DNA from 4 places in the Marinobacter sp. JSM 1782161 genome. Region 1 is predicted to be linked to each of the others. Evidence: riboswitches for the same ligand, from Rfam matches in the RefSeq annotation. Region 1 holds a riboswitch; each other region holds the start of a gene.
The links. A riboswitch is a leader RNA that binds a small molecule or an ion and turns the genes downstream of it on or off. The one in region 1 is predicted to bind cobalamin.

Region 1 (4,207 bases):
TCGCGTTCCGCTCCCCCGGATCAGGATCAGGGCAAACGCCGGCGCGCCGATCAGCGAGGTGATGACGCCGATGGGCAGCACCTGACCGGGCACCAGGATGCGCGACAGGATGTCCGAGCCGATCAGGAACACCGCGCCGGCCAGGGCCGAGGCGGGTACCAGCCGGGCGTGACGGCTGCCGACGATGAAGCGCATGGCGTGGGGAATCACCAGCCCCACGAAGCCGATGGCGCCGACCATGGACACCATCACCGCCGTCACCAGCGCCGTGATGCCGATCAGCAGCCCGCGCACCCGGCGCACGGCGATGCCCAGTGAGGCGGCGCTGTCGGCGCCGAAGGTGAAGGCGTCCAGCGCGCGCATGTGCCACAGGCACACCAGCAGGCCGGCCAGGGCGGTGGGGACCGCCAGGGTGACGTCCTCCCAGCGCACGCCGGACAGGTTGCCCAGCAGCCAGAACATGATGCCCCGGGCCTGCTCGGCGTTGGCGGATTTGGCGATGATGAAAGCCGTCAGGGCGTTGAACAGCTGGGAGCCGGCAATGCCCGCCAGGATAATGGCGCCGGCGGTCTGGATGCCGCGTCCGCCGTTGCCTCCGCTGGCTGCCCGGGCCAGCATCACCACCAGCCCGAACGCCAGGGTGGCGCCGGCGAAGGCACCCGCCGATAGGGTGACAGCTCCGGCGCCAACGCCGATCACCGTGACCGCCACGGCGCCGGTGGAAGCGCCGGCGGAGATGCCCATCAGGAACGGGTCGGCGAGGGCGTTACGCAGCAGCGCCTGCAGCACCACCCCGGCCAGCGCCAGGCCGGAGCCACAGCAGGCGGCGACGATGGCGCGGCTGAGCCGGTAGCTCCAGATGATGCCGGCATCGATCCGGTCCACGGCGTAGCCCGCTCCCCACAGGTGGTTGGCGAGCACCTTGAGGATGGTCTCGATGGGAATCCGGGTCTCGCCGATGGCGGTACCGGCGACCAGCGCGGTCAGCAGTACCGTCGGCGCCAGCCAGAACCAGTGCAGGCGCGGTGCCGTCAGTGGCCAGATCGTCGCGAGGGCGCGGATCATCGGTTGAAGGTCATCTCCGCCAGGGATTCAGACAGCGCTTCCAGGCCAAAGATGGTGCGCAGGGTGGCGCTCATGGCGTGGGCATCCATCTGCACGATGCGGCCTTCCTTGACGGCGGTCATCTGGCTGGCGACGGGATCGGTGCGCAGGAACTCCAGTTTCTTTTCCACGTCGTCGGCGGGGAAGCGGCGACGGTCCATGCGGGCGACGACGATGATGTCCGGGTCGGCCTTGGCGATGGACTCCCAGCCCACGGTGGGCCATTCCTCATCGGACTCGATCACGTTGCGGATGCCCAGCTTGTCCATCATGTAGCCCGGTGCGCCCAGGCGGCCGGCGACGTAGGGATCGATTTCCAGGTCGGCGGAGGAGAACCAGAACACGGCGGACAGGTCGTCCGGCAGATCCAGGTCGCGGGCGCGCGCGACGGCCTTGCTCTCGCGGGCTTTGAGGTCGGCCACCAGCTCGTCGCCGGCGTTTTCCACGTCGTAGATGGTCGCCAGTTCGTGGATCCCCTTGTAGACGGAATCCGTTGAAAACGCGGCGACGCGGGTGCCGTCACCGCCGGTGGAGTTGTCCTTGGTGTCGCAGTCCGCCGGCAGGATGTAGGTGTTGATGCCCAGGTCGTGGAACTGGTCGCGGGTGGCGACGATGCCGGTGGGGCCAACGTGCCACTCGTACTGGACCGCCACCAGGTCCGGCTTGTGATTGACCACGGCTTCGAAGCTGGGGTCGTTGTCGGCGATGCGCTCTATCTGGTCGTTGAGGGCCCTGTATTCCGGCAGCACCGGGTTGAACCACACCGACGTGGCGGACACTTTGTTGCCCAGCCCCAGCGAGTAGAGCATCTCGGTGGCGGACTGGCCGATGGTGACGGTGCTCTGCGGGGCGGCGTCGAATTCGATGTCACGGCCGCAGTTGGTCAGGGTCAATGGGTAGTCGGTGGCCGCTGCAAGCGGCGTGTAGAGGGCCGCTATCGCCAGAAGTAAGCCGCGCAGCGGTCGAGTCGCGTCTGCGGCCCGTTGAAAACGGCTGTTTTGATGGCCTGCTGATTGAGGGGAAGTCATGTCAGTCCCGATCTCCGTTGTCGCTATATGGTTATGTTATAACATAACAGTTAGCTGAGGTTGCAATCGGGGGGATGGAAACGCGTCGGGTCGGCTGGCAGATCGCTGAGATGGGAATCGTCCTTCCTGAACCCCGGGGCACCCCGCCCGGATGGGTGAACGTCGTGTCGGCAGGTCTCCTGACTGACGGGTCGTGGCTGCGCCCGGCCTTCCCGGGGTTTCCCAGTGGCGCGGATGGGCGTGGCTCGCCGCCTACAGTTGCGGGGGCAGTTTCGTTTCGCGGCGGGGCCGCGGCGAATTCCCTGGTCGGGAGCGTCTTGCGATGCTCCGTGCTTCCCGAAGGAAACCGACGAGTGGAGCATAAACAGCTTGGCGGGCCGGAGCAAGTCGGGACGCTCTTGAATACGCGCTCCGGCCCGTCGTGGCGGCGAAAGGTGAGTGTAAAACCTTATAAAGTGGCCCTGCATCGGTCCGGAGGTTGGCCTAGACTGGAGGCCTGGCCGGAACCACCCGACGTTGCCCGGCCCCGGCACGGTAGAGTATCGATAGGCATGATTGGATTGATCCAGAAAGTCTTACTGGAACTGGTGGAAAGCGAAGGCGGACCGGAGGCCTTGGCAGAGGTCCGGGCCAAGGCGGAACTGGCCCCGGGCCAGGATTTCCGGATCGACACCGACTACGACGACGGGCAGTGCCTGCGTCTGATCCGGGCGGCCCAAAGCCATTTCCAGCTGGACGAAGAGACCCTCTGGGCGCTCTACGCCGACTATTTCATCAACATCTCCCGGCGCATGTTCCCCATTTTCTATCAGGTGTCCGGTTCGGCGCGGGATTTCCTCAAACGCCAACCGGCCGTGCACGCCACCCTCGCCGCCGGCCTGCGCGACGAAGACGAGCGCGACCGGGTGCGGGACAAGTTTTCGGTGCGGGAGCAGGGCGATCGCCTGCTGGTCACCTACGGTTCCCCGAATCGCCTGTGCGGGCTCTATGAAGCGCTGTTCCGGCGCTTGTTGCAGGAGTATGGCGAAACCGGCCAGTTCGTGGTGGAACGCTGCCGCAAGCGCGGCGACGCCGCGTGCCGTTTCTGCCTGCAGGTGGAGGCCGCCGGTGACTGACGCCGAAAAGCGCCTGCGCGACGAGATCAACGCCATTGCCGACCAGTTGTGCCAGGCGGTGGACGGCCGCTTCGACTTTCACGTCCACTCGGCTTCCGACGACCTGGATATCCAGAAACTGTCGGTGCTGTCCAACTTCGTGCTGGAGTCGGTGCGCCGCAACCTCGCCGAGCTGGAACGCGTGAAGTCGGATCTGGAGCAGCGCGTGGCGGAGCGCACGCGGCGCCTGAACCTGGTGATCGAAGGGGCCAACGACGGCGTCTGGGAGTGGAATCTTGAGGAAGAGCGCTTGCAGGTCTCGCAACGCTGGCTGGCGATGTGCGGTCGCACCGATCTGGGCACCTCGTTCGCGCCCTCCCACTGGCTCGACATGATCCATCCGGCGGACGTGTCCGGGGTGCGCCAGCAACTGCACGACCACATCAACGGCCTGATACCCCGATTTCGGGCCGAGTACCGCCTGGCCAACGGTCGCGGCGGTTACCGCTGGGTTGTCGCGCGGGGGATCTGCGACCACGATCCGGCCACCGGTACGGCGCGCATGATCTCCGGCACCCAGGCGGACATCACCCGGCAGAAGTTCATCAACCCCGGCACCGGCCTGGCCAACGTCCATTACCTGGAAACCACACTGGCCGACCGTCTGCGGCAGGCCGACGGCGCGGACATCGATATCCTGGCCATCGCCCTGCCCAACCATGCGCTGGTGCGGGAGACGCTGAGTCGCAGGGAGAACGAACTGTTGACGGCTGAGCTGCGCCGGCGCCTGGAGCAATGCGTCCGCGACGGCGAGCTGATCGCCACGCTGTCCGACAGCTCCACGGCGATCCTGCTGCGCGGACCGCGCCGGGAGTCCCTGGAAGAGCGTGCCCGCCAGATACTGGCGCGTTTCGACCGCATCTTCTCCATCGGTGAGCGCAGCGTCTGGCTGTCGGCGGTGGTCGGCACCATGGCGGTGCG
Region 2 (4,207 bases), on a different contig from region 1:
CCGCGGCCAGGCGATCGCCGAGCTGGGCCTGCTGCGACCGGAATTCGGCACAGAAGGCGTCCGGATCCCGCTCGAACGCCTCGCGCTGCTGAACGATGGCGATGCGGTCGGTCACCGGAATGGTGCCTTGCATCTCGACGCACAGCCCGAATCGGTCGAGCAGTTGCGGGCGCAATTCGCCCTCGTCCGGGTTCATGGTGCCGATCAGGGCGAACCGGGCCGCGTGGCTGTGGCTGATGCCATCCCGCTCCACCACGTTGATGCCGCGTGCAGCCGCATCCAACAGCAGGTCCACCAGGGCGTCCGGCAGCAGGTTCACTTCGTCGACGTACAGCACGCCGCCGTCCGCCCGGGCCAGCAAGCCCGGTTCGAAAGCCACGTCCTGATCCGCCAGCACGCGTTTCAGGTCGAGGCTGCCGATCAGGCGATCCTCGCTGGTACCCAGAGGCATGTTCACGAATGGCGGACGAACCCCTTCGCTCGATGGCGGCAGGATGTCGGCCAGGGCCCGGGCCAGGGTCGATTTGGCGCTGCCTCGGGGACCGCTGATCAAAACGCCACCGACTCGAGGGTTGATGGCGTTCAGCAGCAACGCTGTCTTGAGATCGTCCTGGCCGACAACGGCCGAGAACGGAAACTCAGGCAGGAACTTGTTCATGATGGATGCGACCTGTCCGTGACAGGTAATTGAGGGTAACCGCGCACAGCACGCCAATCAGGAGCCAGAACGCCAGATTGGAGAGGCCGGTTGCCCAGATGAATTGATGGTGGAGCTCGTTCAACGCTGTGACGGCGTCCGGATCGGGATGCGAGAACATCGGGCCCTCGTGGGTGGGCACGAAAAAGTGCGTCACCAGCAACAACGGCACACCCAGGATGCGCTGCCAGCCGCCGGCCAGGAAGAGGATACCGAGTCCGGCGACGGTCAGCAGTACCGTGGCAACCCACCAAAGCTGGCGCGATTCCAGGGCGGCGGCACTGGCACCCGGCACTTCCGGCGGCAGCCCAAGCGACGGGGCCATGAACACGGCGACAAAGCCGAGCGCCCCCAGCAGGAGCCCGCGACTGGCGTTGGGCGTCATGCGGCCGCGTTCACGCAGCTGATTCATGACCACCAGCAGCAGCGCGGCGAAACCGATACCGGCGCAGATGTTGGAAACCGCCGAGTAGAACGTGCGCTCGAAGCCGTCGGCCGGGGCCCACTCGTCACCGCCGTGGTGGTGATGGTCGCCCGCTTGGCCGTGCTCGTGAGTATGGCCGGCCGCCTCATGCGGATGGGCGCTTTCCGGCTCGGCCGGTTCGCTGACCTCGTACTGTTCGGCCGCGAGAATGATCGGTGTGACGCCAAAGGATTGAAACGCGGTCATGGCCAGACCGGCGACAACGCCAATAACGCAGGCGCTGAGTATCAATGAGCGGAACATGGATTTCCCTCCAGCAGGAAATAGAACGGTCGTTGTGCCAACGCCGGGCGCTGCGGAAGACTATCCATGAACGGATAGCCTACGATCGGACAGCGCTCAGTGGCAGGGGAAAACGAACGTGTGCCGGGTATCGTGCGCGGCGTTGTGGGCCGCGCTCATCGGCAGGAAGCCAACGGCGTAAAGGATCAACGCGCCGAAGACCGCAACAGCGCCCTGCTGGACGGCCGATGAAACCCGGGAACCGGAAACCGATTCGCTGGAGGATGAGGAAAACGCAGACATATCAACTCCTTGGTGCCCGCCGCACCACTGGTGGATAGCAGGAATGACAGGCCGGTCTTCGGGCTTAAAACGGGGCGCCTTTTCGAGCGCCATCATCTGCACCTTCCCGGCGTTGGCCAGTGGCATGTTGCAGACTACGCGTTTATTACCGATGCGGGGGCAGCGATGGAATGGGCCTGAGGCCGCACCATACTTCCCGATTATCCCCTGTGGCAGGGGCACCCGTCTTCGAGGTGGATATCGTAATTCAACGCCCCGGCGGGCGCAATGTGGGACCGCCGGACCGCCCTATTTTCGGGGTGTTCTGTGGGCCAGCCAGTCGGCCAACGGGTGGCCATCCGGCAACGCTTTTTGCCAGCCGTCGTGATGCACCAGCTGCTCCAGAGGCAGACGCGAACGCCAGCCCCTGGCCTGCAGCTCGGGCTGCTCGAGAAACTCGCTCACATACCCCACACACAGATACGCCAGCGGATAGACGTTCTCAGGCAACGCCAGCACCTCGGCCAACCGCTCCTGGTCGAGGATGCTGACCCAGCCGACGCCGATGCCTTCGGCACGGGCCGCCAGCCACAGGTTCTGCACCGCCAGGCAAGTGCTGAACAGGTCGGTTTCGACGATGCTGTTGCGCCCCAGCACCTTGGGGCCGCCGCGGCTGCGATCGCAGGTGATGCAGAGGTTGAGCGGGCTGTCGAGGATGCCCTGCAGTTTGAGGCTGCGGTAGGTGCCCTGGCGTTCGCCCTCGTAATTGTCAGCGGCCCGCTGGTTCTCCTGCTCGAAGTTCTCCAGCACCCGGCGACGTACCTCGGTGCTTTCGATCACCAGGAAATCCCAGGGCTGCATAAAACCCACGGACGGCGCGTGGTGGGCCGCTTCGATGAGCCGCCCAAGCACCCCGGGCGGTATCGGATCGGGCAGAAACTGGGAGCGAACATCGCGACGCTCAAAAATGGCGCGATACAGCCCCTGGCGCTCGGCGTCGGTGAAGTCGTTGGCGGAATCGGTCATTCGGTTTCCTTCGGCAGACCCAGCCAGTGCCGGAGTCTCTCAGTGTCCAGTTGCTGGTCGAGATGGTCGGCGAGGCGATCGAGCTGGGCAAGCCGGTGCTGCTGGTAATCCACCGCCGCGGCCTCACCGCGCAGCCCCCAGGCGGCCAGCAGGGCGTCGCAGGCCTCAGGCCGGTCGAACAGCCCGTGCACGTAGGTGCCCATGATCTGGCCATCGTCGCTGACGGCGCCATCGGGGCGACCGCCCAGGTTGAGAATCGGGCGTTCCAGCGCGGCGCCGGTGGTCACGCCGTTGTGCATTTCATAGCCGGTCAGCGGGGCCATATCGTCCCCGCCCGGCAGCCGCAGCTCGCCCGCTACCTCGCGCAGCTGTTTGCCGGCCACCATCCGGGTGTTCAGCGGCAGCAGGCCCAGCCCTTCGCTGTTGCCCGGCTCCCCTTCCAGGCCGTCGGGGTCGGCAACCCACTCGCCCAGCATCTGGAAGCCGCCGCAGATGCCGAACACATGCCCGCCGTAGCGCAGATGCCGGCGGATCGCCCCGGGCCAGCCCCGCGCTTTCAGCCAGGCCAGGTCGGAGCGCGTACTTTTGCTGCCGGGCAGGATGATCACGTCCGCCGGCGGGATGGCTTCGCCCTCCCCGACGAAGCTCAGGTCCACGCCCGGGTGCAGGCGCAGCGGGTCGAAATCGTTGTGATTGCTCATGCGCGGCAGACGTGGAATCACCACCCTGAGCTGGCCGTTGCCGGCAACGGAGGTCAGGTTAACGCTGTCCTCGGCGTCCAGCAGCAGACCGCTCAGGTGCGACAGCACACCCACCACCGGCTTGCCGGTCCGCTCTTCGAGCCACTCCAGGCCGGACGTGAGCAGGCCCGGATCGCCCCGGAACCGGTTGATCACGAATCCCGCAATGCGGTCTCGTTCGCTCTCAGACACCAGCTCCAGCGTGCCCACCAATTGCGCGAATACGCCGCCGCGTTCGATATCCCCCACCAGGAGGACCGGGCAATTCGCCGCTTCGGCGAACCCCATATTGGCAATATCGTTGGCGCGCAGGTTGATTTCCGCCGGGCTGCCGGCGCCTTCGGCGATGATCACATCGTAGCGCGCGGACAGGTCACGCCAGGCCGCCATCACTGACTTGGCCGCTTCGGCCTTGTAAGCGAGGTAATCCAAAGCATCCATGTTGCCGTGAACCTGGCCGCGCAGGATCACTTGGGCACCGCAGTCGGTCTGCGGTTTGAGCAGGACCGGGTTCATGTCGCTGTGAGGCTCCAGGCCACAAGCCAGGGCCTGCAATGCGGTGGAGCGGCCGATTTCGCCGCCGTCGCGGGTCACCGCGCTGTTGAGGGCCATGTTCTGGGGCTTGAACGGGGCGACCGAGACGCCCTGTCGCGCCAGCCAGCGGCAAAGCGCCGCCACAACCGTGCTCTTGCCGGCGTCGGACGTGGTACCCTGCACCATCAATGTGGTCATCGTGCCGTGTTCCTGACTCTTTCG
Region 3 (4,207 bases), on a different contig from region 1:
GGTGTTGGCGGGACGGGTGTTTGTCGATGGCGTGGACATCCGGCGCTGCCCGCGCAAAGTGCTGGCGCGTCGCGTTGGCCTGTTGCTGCAGCAGTCGCCGATGGATTTTCCGTTTACCGTAACCGAAGCCGTCGGGGCCGGCCGTTACGCGCACCGACCGGGCTGGCAGGCGCTGGGAGCGAATGATCAGGTCATCATCCGCCGGGCGTTGGCGAGCTGTGGGCTGGAAGGTCTGGCGGAGGCTCGGGTCGACCGCCTGTCCGGCGGCGAACAGCGCCGGGTGGCCATGGCAACCCTGCTGACCCAGGCCCCCGGCGTCCTGTTGCTGGACGAGCCGGTGAATCATCTGGATCTGCGCCACCAGGCGGAACTGATGGCAACCCTGTGTGCGCTGGCGCGGGAGCAGCGGCGGTTAGTGGTCATGACCGTTCACGACATCAACCTGGCGGCACGCTACGCCGACCGGGTCCTGTTACTGTATCCCGACGGTCACCACGATGCCGGTTCGGCGTCTGAAATGCTGTCGTCGGAGCGCCTGCAGCGGGTCTACAGCTATCCGGTCGAGCGGGTCGGCGAGGGCGGGGACAGCTTCTGGCGGCCCGCGCCGCGATGGACTCCCGACCCGGTGGATTGAACGCGCCGTCGGCGTGCCGCGATCAGGCGGGCACTTCCATTTTGCGGCCCCGGTAGGTGATGGTGCGGGTCTTGCTGCTGCTGGCCGGTTCCTCTTTCTTGGCCGCCGCGGCCGGCTCCGCCAACTCCTGGCCGCGGTAATTGCGCGGCTTGTCGTCGTCCTGCTTGGCAAGATCCGGAACCTGTTTCTTGAGCTCTTCCCAGGCGTTGTTCAGGTGGCTGGAGCGGGATTGCCTGGCGTAGGACGCCAACTGGTCCTCCAGGTCGTTGTCGGTCAGGTGAAGCTTAACGCCGAATTCCGCCAGGATCAGTCGGCGGCACTGGTGGACGAGTTTGAGGAGTCCGCGATCCAGTAGCCAACTGCGTTCTGCTGCTAGCGTCGTCATTGTCGTACCTCATTTCAAAGCGCTCTTGCGTCTGGACGGTCCCGAGCCTGTGGGGGATCAGAGCGTGCGCGTTATCGACCCTGAATATTAAGCTAAAAATGTGCCTATCGTTAAAATCCTGAAATAAAAGGCGAAAACGTCAGCTTTGCATGGAATTACGCACCGCCATGACGCATCACGGGTTCGGCCTGCACCGTTGTGGTGAGTTCGGCGGGCGTGCAGGGGAATGAGAAAATCCGGGAAAATGCGTTGACCCGGTGGGCCAGTCCTCCTAAAGTCCCGGCAAGTTCGGTGACGCGTGCGTCACCGGCGTCAATTGGCAGGCGGTGCTCGCACGGCGAGTGAAACGGGAAACTGGTGCAAACCCAGTGCTGCCCCCGCAACGGTAAATTCCTCTGCAGCAGCAAGGCCACTGGACCTCCGGTCCGGGAAGGCGCTGCCGGCCCCGATCCCGGGGAAGGAATGAGCCCGGAGACCGGCCACCTGCTTCCCGGCAGGGATCTCTCTGATCCTGGCCGGTGCATGCGGTGCTGCGGAGGGCTTCACCGGTGGTTGCCCATCCCGTAACCGCGCGTCCTCCGTCCACCGGCTTCGACTGAACCGGATGCGAACCCAGGACGCCCTCTGTGAACAAGCCCTTTTCCCTGGCCGCCGGCCTGATGACCGGCTGTCTTGCCGCCCCGCTCAACGCGGACATTCTCAATCCCCTTGTGGTGACCGCGACCCGGACCGCGCAAACGGCCGACGAGGTGAACGCCTCGGTGACGGTCATCAGCCGGCAGGACATCCAGCGCAGCACGGCCAGCAGCATCGAGGACCTGTTGCGCGGTGTTCCCGGCGTGACCGTGTCCCAGAGTGGTGGTGCCGGCAAGCAGTCCAGCGTGTTCATGCGGGGTTCGAATTCCGATCACGTGCTGGTGCTGGTGGACGGCCTGAAAGTCGGCGGTGCAACGGCGGGCACGGCCCAGTTGGAAAACATTCCCCTGGCGCTGGTGGATCGCATCGAAGTGGTGCGTGGTCCGCGCTCCAGCCTCTACGGCTCGGAGGCCATCGGTGGGGTGATCCAGATATTCACGCGCCGGGGCACGCCGGAGCCGGAAGCCATTTCGGAGGTGAGCGCCGGTACCGAGGGCTCCTCGCGCCTGACCCAGCACTTCTCGGGCCGCACCGGCGATACGGCCTACAGCCTGTCGGCGTCGATGTATGAGACCGATGGTGTGGATTCCCAGCCGGTCAGCAATCAGCGCGATGACGACGGTTTCGAGAGCCAGTCGTTCAGCGCCAGCGTGGATCAGCGGGTGAATGATCGCCTGTCGCTCGGCCTCAACGCGATGCACGCCCAGGGCGAGAACGATTACGACAGCGTTTTCGGTACAGCCGATCAGCGCTACTGGAACGAGTTCGTGCAGCAGTCCGGGCGGGTTTTCGCCGATTTCGCCGCCAGCGACGATGTCACCTTGCACGCCCAGATCGGCTACGGGCGCGAGGACAACGACAACTTTATCGACCAGTCGGATTACTTTGACTATGAAACCCGGCGCCGCCAGTACCTGGTCCAGTCCGATGCCTACCTCACTGGCCACCAGCTGCTGACCGTGGGCGTCGAGCGGGTTGAAGAGCGTGTGGAGGCCTCGACGGCCTACACGGAAGACGCTCGCTACAACAATGCGGTGTTTGGTCAGTGGCAGACCGTCGATCAGCCGCTGCATGTGGAGACGTCGCTGCGCTACGACAACAACCAGGCCTACGGCGACGAGACCACCGGGGCGGTATCGGTAGGCTACCAGCTGACGCCCGCGCTCAAGCCCTACGTCAGCTACGGCACCGGCTTCAAGGCGCCCAACTTCAACGATCTGTATTCGCCGTTTGGCGCCAACCCGGACCTGGACGCGGAAACCTCGGAAACCTACGAAGTAGGGCTCAAGGGCAGTGTCGGACGTCTGTCCTATGAGTGGGCGGCCTATCGCACCAACTTCGATGACCTGATCCAGCTGGACGCCTTGTTCATTCCCTACAACACGGAGTCGGCGACGGCGGAAGGTACGGAACTGAGCGTCATCTACCGGGGCGGTGACTGGCGGCTGGAAATGGGCGCCGGCTATACCCGCGCCACCGATGACGACACCGGCGATGCCCTGGCCCGGCGACCCAAGTGGAACGGGCGCCTGGCGGGAACAAAAACGTTCGGGCCGCTGGAAGCGAGCCTGGAATGGCTGGGGCGGACGGATTCGGTGGATACGGCGGCGGACAGCGACATTCCCGGTTATGGGATGACCAACCTGACGCTGGCCTATGCCGCGACCGACCGCCTCGACCTGACGCTCAAGGGGCGCAACTTGCTCGATCAGGAGGCGGTCACCGTGGCCGGATACTCTGGCCAGCAACGGGCGTTGCTGGCCTCCCTGCGCTACCGCTACTGAACGCAGCCGGGGCGAGGTCGCTAGTGCGCCTCGTCCCAGTTGTCGCCGACACCGGCTTCCACCAGCAGCGGCACCTTGAGGTCGGCGGCGGCTGACATGCGATCGGTGAGGCCCTTGATGACGTCGTCCAGGGCCGACTCCTTCACTTCCAGGATCAATTCGTCGTGGACCTGCATGACCATGCGGGCGTCCCTGGCGTGCTGGTCCAGCAGCCAGTTCTCCACCGTCACCATCGCCTTCTTGATGATGTCCGCCGCGGTGCCCTGCATGGGCGCGTTGATTGCGGTGCGCTCGGCGGCCTGCTGCATCTGTTTGTTCTTGGCGTTGATCTCTGGCAGGTACAGGCGACGGCCGAACAGGGTTTCCACGTAACCGTCGTCGTGGGCCTGCTTGCGGATGTCGTCCATGTACTGGCGAACACCGGGGTAGCGGTGGAAATAGAGGTCGATGTACTCCTGGGCGAGCTTGCGTTCCACGCCCAGCTGGCGCGACAGGCCGAAGGCGGACATGCCGTAGATCAGGCCAAAGTTGATGGCCTTGGCGCTGCGGCGCTGGTCGGACGTGACCTTGTCCACCGTGGTGTCGAAGACCTCGGCGGCGGTGGCCTTGTGGATGTCCTTGCCCTCGGCGAAAGCCTTGAGCAGCCCCTCGTCGCCGGACAGGTGCGCCATGATGCGCAGCTCGATCTGGGAATAGTCCGCCGCTACCAGCTTGTAGCCCTCCGGCGCGATGAACGCCTGGCGAATGCGCCGGCCCTCGTGGGTGCGG
Region 4 (4,207 bases), 390 kb from region 1:
GGCGTCCATCTCGAAGGCGGTGGCGTAGCGGGCCTTGATCGCCTGCGGAATGCGGTCGATCTGTTGTACCGATCCGTCGTAATACTTCAGGTCGTTGACCATCACGTTGTCCCATAGCCCTTCGGCTTTCAGGTCCGCCACCAGCGAAGGATTGATCACCGTGAACTCGCCGGACAGGTTCGATTTGACGAACAGGTTCTGGTACGCCGGTTCGATGGACTGGCTAACGCCGACGATGTTGGAGATGGTCGCGGTCGGCGCGATGGCCATGACGTTGGAGTTGCGGATGCCATGCTCGGCGATCAGTTTGCGCACCGGCTCCCAGTCCAGGCGCGTCTCGGTGTTGACGCTCAGGTCGCCCTCGCGACGCGCTTCCTTGAGGTTGTTCAACGAATCGATGGGCAGGATGCCCTGCGACCAGAGCGAGCCCTCGTAGCTTTCATAGGCGCCACGCTCCTTCGCCAGCAGGGCGGAGGTCCGCAGGGCGAAGTAGCTGATCTGCTCCATGGCCAGGTCGGCGAATTCCACCGCTTCCGGACTGGCGTAGGCGTGGCCCAGGCGGTAAAGCGCGTCCTGAAAGCCCATGATGCCCATGCCCACCGGACGGTGGCGCAGGTTGGATTGGCGCGCCTGAGGCACGGCGTAGAAGTTGATGTCGATGACGTTGTCGAGCATCCGAACCGCCGTGTTAACGGTCTTCTCCAGGCGCAGCACGTCCAGCTCGCCGTTGTCGATGTGGGCCGCCAGGTTGATCGAGCCCAGGTTGCACACGGCGATCTCGTCGGCGCTGGTGTTCAGGGTGATCTCGGTGCACAGGTTGGAGGAGTGGACCACGCCCCTGTGCTGCTGCGGCGAACGCAGGTTGCAGGGATCCTTGAAGGTGATCCAGGGGTGACCGGTCTCGAACAGCACAGTCAGCATCTTGCGCCAGAGCTGCTTGGCGGAAATCTTCTTGGATAGCTTGATCTCGCCGCGCTCGGCCATCGCCTCGTATTCTTCATAGCGGGTGCGGAATTCGTTGCCGTAAAGGTCGTGCAGGTCGCCCACGTCGCTCGGCGAGAACAGCGTCCAGTCGGCATCGGCGCGCATGCGCTCGATCAGCAGGTCCGGCACCCAGTTGGCGGTGTTCATGTCGTGGGTGCGGCGACGCTCGTCGCCGGTGTTCTTGCGCAGTTCCAGGAACTCCTCGATGTCCAGGTGCCAGCTTTCCAGGTAAGCGCAGACCGCGCCCTTGCGCTTGCCGCCCTGGTTGACCGCCACGGCGGTGTCGTTGACCACTTTCAGGAACGGCACGACGCCCTGGCTGCGGCCGTTGGTGCCCTTGATGTGGGAGCCCAGCGAACGCACCGGCGTCCAGTCGTTGCCCAGGCCGCCGGCCCACTTGGACAGCAGCGCGTTGTCCTTGATGGCGCCGTAGATGCCTTCCAGGTCGTCGGACACAGTGGTCAGGTAGCAGGAGGACAGCTGCGAGTGCCGGGTGCCACTGTTGAACAGCGTCGGCGTGGAAGCCATGTAGTCGAACGACGACAGCAGATCGTAGAACTCGATGGCGCGGGCGTTGCGGTCGTCCTCGCGCAAAGCCAGGCCCATGGCGACACGCATGAAGAAGACCTGCGGCAGCTCCAGGCGCTGGTCCTCGAAATGGACGAAGTAGCGGTCGTACAGGGTCTGCAGGCCGAGGAAGCCGAACTGCCGGTCGCGCTCGGGTTTGATTTCAGCGCCCAGGCGCTCCAGGTCGAACTCGCCCAGGGCCGGGTCCAGCAGCTCACGCTCGATCCCGAAACCGATGAAACTGGACAGCGCCTGTGGATAAACCTCGGCCAGGGTCTGATCGAGCGGCAGGGACAGGGCCTGACCGGCCTCCAGACGCAGCTGTTCCAGCAGCAGGCGGGCGGTGACGGCACTGTAGTCCGGCTCCTGCTCGATGCGCCCGCGGGCGGTCATGACCAGGGCGTTGAGCACGTCTTTCTCGGGAATGCCGTCGTAGAGGTTGCGCACGGCGTCTTCCACCACGCTTTCGGCGTCCACCGCGTCCAGTCCGGCGCAGGCCTGCTCCACCTGATGTTTCATCAGGCCCACGTCCAGCGGCACGGTCTGGCCGTTGGCCAGGGAGACCGTCAGGGTGGGATGGGCTTCCACCGGCGCCTGGGTGGCACGTTCCTGGGCGTGGGCTTCGCGGTACAGCACGTAGGCCCGGGCCACCTTCTGTTCCTCGGCCCGCATCAGGGCCAGTTCCACCTGATCCTGAATGTCTTCGATGTGCACGGTGCCGCCAGCCTGCAGGCGCCGGCTCAGGGCCTGGATGACCTGACGGCTGACGCGGCGGACGCTGTCGTGGATACGGGCAGAACCGGCGGCTTTCTCGCCTTCCACGGCGAGGAACGCCTTGGTGATGGCGACACTGATCTTGCTGGCATCGAAATCGACCAACTGGCCGTTTCGCTTGATGACTCGGAGGGCCAGGGTCTGTTCCTGGGCATCGGTTGGGGCTGCTGCAGCGCTGGACATGACGGTTCTCCTGGGTACGCGTTGTCAAAAGTCTTACCTTCGCGTACGCAGGACGGCAGGCCTCCACGGGGGTGTGGAGTCGGATTGCCGTTTGCTGCTCACCCTGAGTCGCGAAGGTGCAGTCGCGTGGTCCCATTGGTGGGGCCACACCTCCCTGGCAGGTCTTCGGACTCAGGGGTCTGAACCGTTCCGGTTCGCCTCGCGTAACGACTTCCCAGCAGATGCCAGTGTCATCGTGTCACGCTCGTGCCCCAATACCGCTGCGCGTCAGTTCCGGATTCTCACCGGATTCCCGGACACCAGAGGTTGTGGATAACGGCGCTGTGCAGCCGGGAGCGCCTTACGACTCCCGGTTGGCAGTGCGCTGGTTAACGATAAACCACTAGATCTGGTGTCTAACCAAGGATAAGAGCACTATATAGATGAAGCCTGACAGGAACAAGCCAATGTTGATACGAATGGCCACATCCCTACTGGTGGCGGCGCTGGCGCTGCAGAGCGTTCCGGCCACCGCCGAGTCGCTGACGCCCTTCTCCACCCTGCAGACCCTGGACGACGGCTGGACCCCGCTGACCTTCCCCGATATCGATACCCACACCCGCTACCGACTGGTCGACGACCAGGGTACCCAAGTGCTGCGCGCGGACACCGACGGCGGCGCCTCGGGACTGATTCACCGGGTCGACATCGAGCCCGGTGAAAAGCTGGTGCTGCACTGGCGCTGGAAAGTGGACGGCGTTTACGCAAAGGGGGACGCACGCCGCAAGGACGGTGACGACTATCCCGCCCGGATCTACGTGGCGTTTGCCTTCGAACCGGACAAGGCGGGGTTTTTCGAGCGGGCCAAACGCAAAGCGGTGGAGCTGGTTCACGGCGACGCCCTGCCCGGCAGCGCGCTCAACTACATCTGGGCCAACCGCCTGCCCCGGGGCGAATCCGTGCCCAACCCGTTCAGTGAGGAAACACGAATGATCGCGGTGCAGAGCGGATCGGACCATGCGGGACAGTGGATGGAGGAGAGCCGGGATCTGGTGGCGGACTACCGCGCCGCCTTCGGCGAGGATCCGCCGCGCATAACCGGCATTGCCGTGATGACGGACGGCGACAATACCGGCTCGGCCGCCACCGCCTACTACGGGGACATCCGGCTCTCACGCTGACAGGATAGACGCCGGCATGAGAAGCCAACGGCGCAAGCAAGCACTTACTATCGAAGGATGATCAGCGGCGTTTCGCTGGTCTTGAGCATGCTGGTGGTGGTGCTGCCCACCAGGAACTGACGGATGCGGGAATGGCCGTAGGCGCCCATCACCATCAGGTCGATGCCCTGCTCTTCCTGGTAGGCGTGCAGGGTTTTTTCCACGTCTCCAGCCCGCACCGCCACCTCCACCGAGCAACCGGCCGCTTCCAGCTTCTGCGCGGCGGCGTCCAGGGCCGCACGGCGTTCATCGGTCTCGTCGCCAACCATCACCAGATGCAGCGGAACCTTGCGGAAGATCGGGCTGTTGGCCAGCAGATCCACGCCTTTCTGCATGGTCTCGCTGGCGTCGAAGGCGAGCATGGCGCTGCGCGGCTCGCGATACTCATCCGGCACCAACAGCATGGGCCGGTGCAGGGTACGGATCACGGTTTCCAGCTGGCTGCCGATGTGAACATCGCGATCGGTGCTGCTCTCCCCGTGCAGCCCCATCACCAGCAG

Region 2: it holds a riboswitch for cobalamin, as region 1 does, so the genes downstream of both, GQB00_RS03200 (CbtB domain-containing protein) here and GQB00_RS18395 (ABC transporter substrate-binding protein) in region 1, are expected to answer to the same signal.
Region 3: it holds a riboswitch for cobalamin, as region 1 does, so the genes downstream of both, GQB00_RS19835 (TonB-dependent receptor domain-containing protein) here and GQB00_RS18395 (ABC transporter substrate-binding protein) in region 1, are expected to answer to the same signal.
Region 4: it holds a riboswitch for cobalamin, as region 1 does, so the genes downstream of both, GQB00_RS16595 (ribonucleoside-diphosphate reductase subunit alpha) here and GQB00_RS18395 (ABC transporter substrate-binding protein) in region 1, are expected to answer to the same signal.

Annotation. Positions count from the first base shown of each region.
Region 1 is NZ_WSSA01000004.1:432,013-436,219, forward strand. Features, by position in the region: gene GQB00_RS18385 (ABC transporter ATP-binding protein) at 1-1, opposite strand, end outside; gene GQB00_RS18390 (FecCD family ABC transporter permease) at 1-1,065, opposite strand, end outside; gene GQB00_RS18395 (ABC transporter substrate-binding protein) at 1,062-2,132, opposite strand; cobalamin riboswitch at 2,284-2,498, opposite strand; gene GQB00_RS18400 (heme NO-binding domain-containing protein) at 2,684-3,247, shown strand; gene GQB00_RS18405 (putative bifunctional diguanylate cyclase/phosphodiesterase) at 3,240-4,207, shown strand, end outside.
Region 2 is NZ_WSSA01000002.1:726,352-730,558, forward strand. Features, by position in the region: partial or broken gene GQB00_RS21790 (ATP-binding protein) at 1-658, opposite strand, end outside; gene GQB00_RS03195 (CbtA family protein) at 639-1,424, opposite strand; gene GQB00_RS03200 (CbtB domain-containing protein) at 1,521-1,706, opposite strand; cobalamin riboswitch at 1,738-1,947, opposite strand; gene bluB (5,6-dimethylbenzimidazole synthase) at 1,995-2,711, opposite strand; gene GQB00_RS03210 (cobyric acid synthase) at 2,708-4,183, opposite strand; gene cobD (threonine-phosphate decarboxylase CobD) at 4,180-4,207, opposite strand, start outside.
Region 3 is NZ_WSSA01000005.1:143,993-148,199, reverse strand. Features, by position in the region: gene GQB00_RS19845 (ABC transporter ATP-binding protein) at 1-634, shown strand, start outside; gene GQB00_RS19840 (hypothetical protein) at 657-1,019, opposite strand; cobalamin riboswitch at 1,327-1,518, shown strand; gene GQB00_RS19835 (TonB-dependent receptor domain-containing protein) at 1,646-3,439, shown strand; gene polA (DNA polymerase I) at 3,460-4,207, opposite strand, start outside.
Region 4 is NZ_WSSA01000004.1:39,808-44,014, forward strand. Features, by position in the region: gene GQB00_RS16595 (ribonucleoside-diphosphate reductase subunit alpha) at 1-2,508, opposite strand, end outside; cobalamin riboswitch at 2,647-2,827, opposite strand; gene GQB00_RS16600 (DUF3047 domain-containing protein) at 2,955-3,668, shown strand; gene GQB00_RS16605 (universal stress protein) at 3,716-4,207, opposite strand, start outside.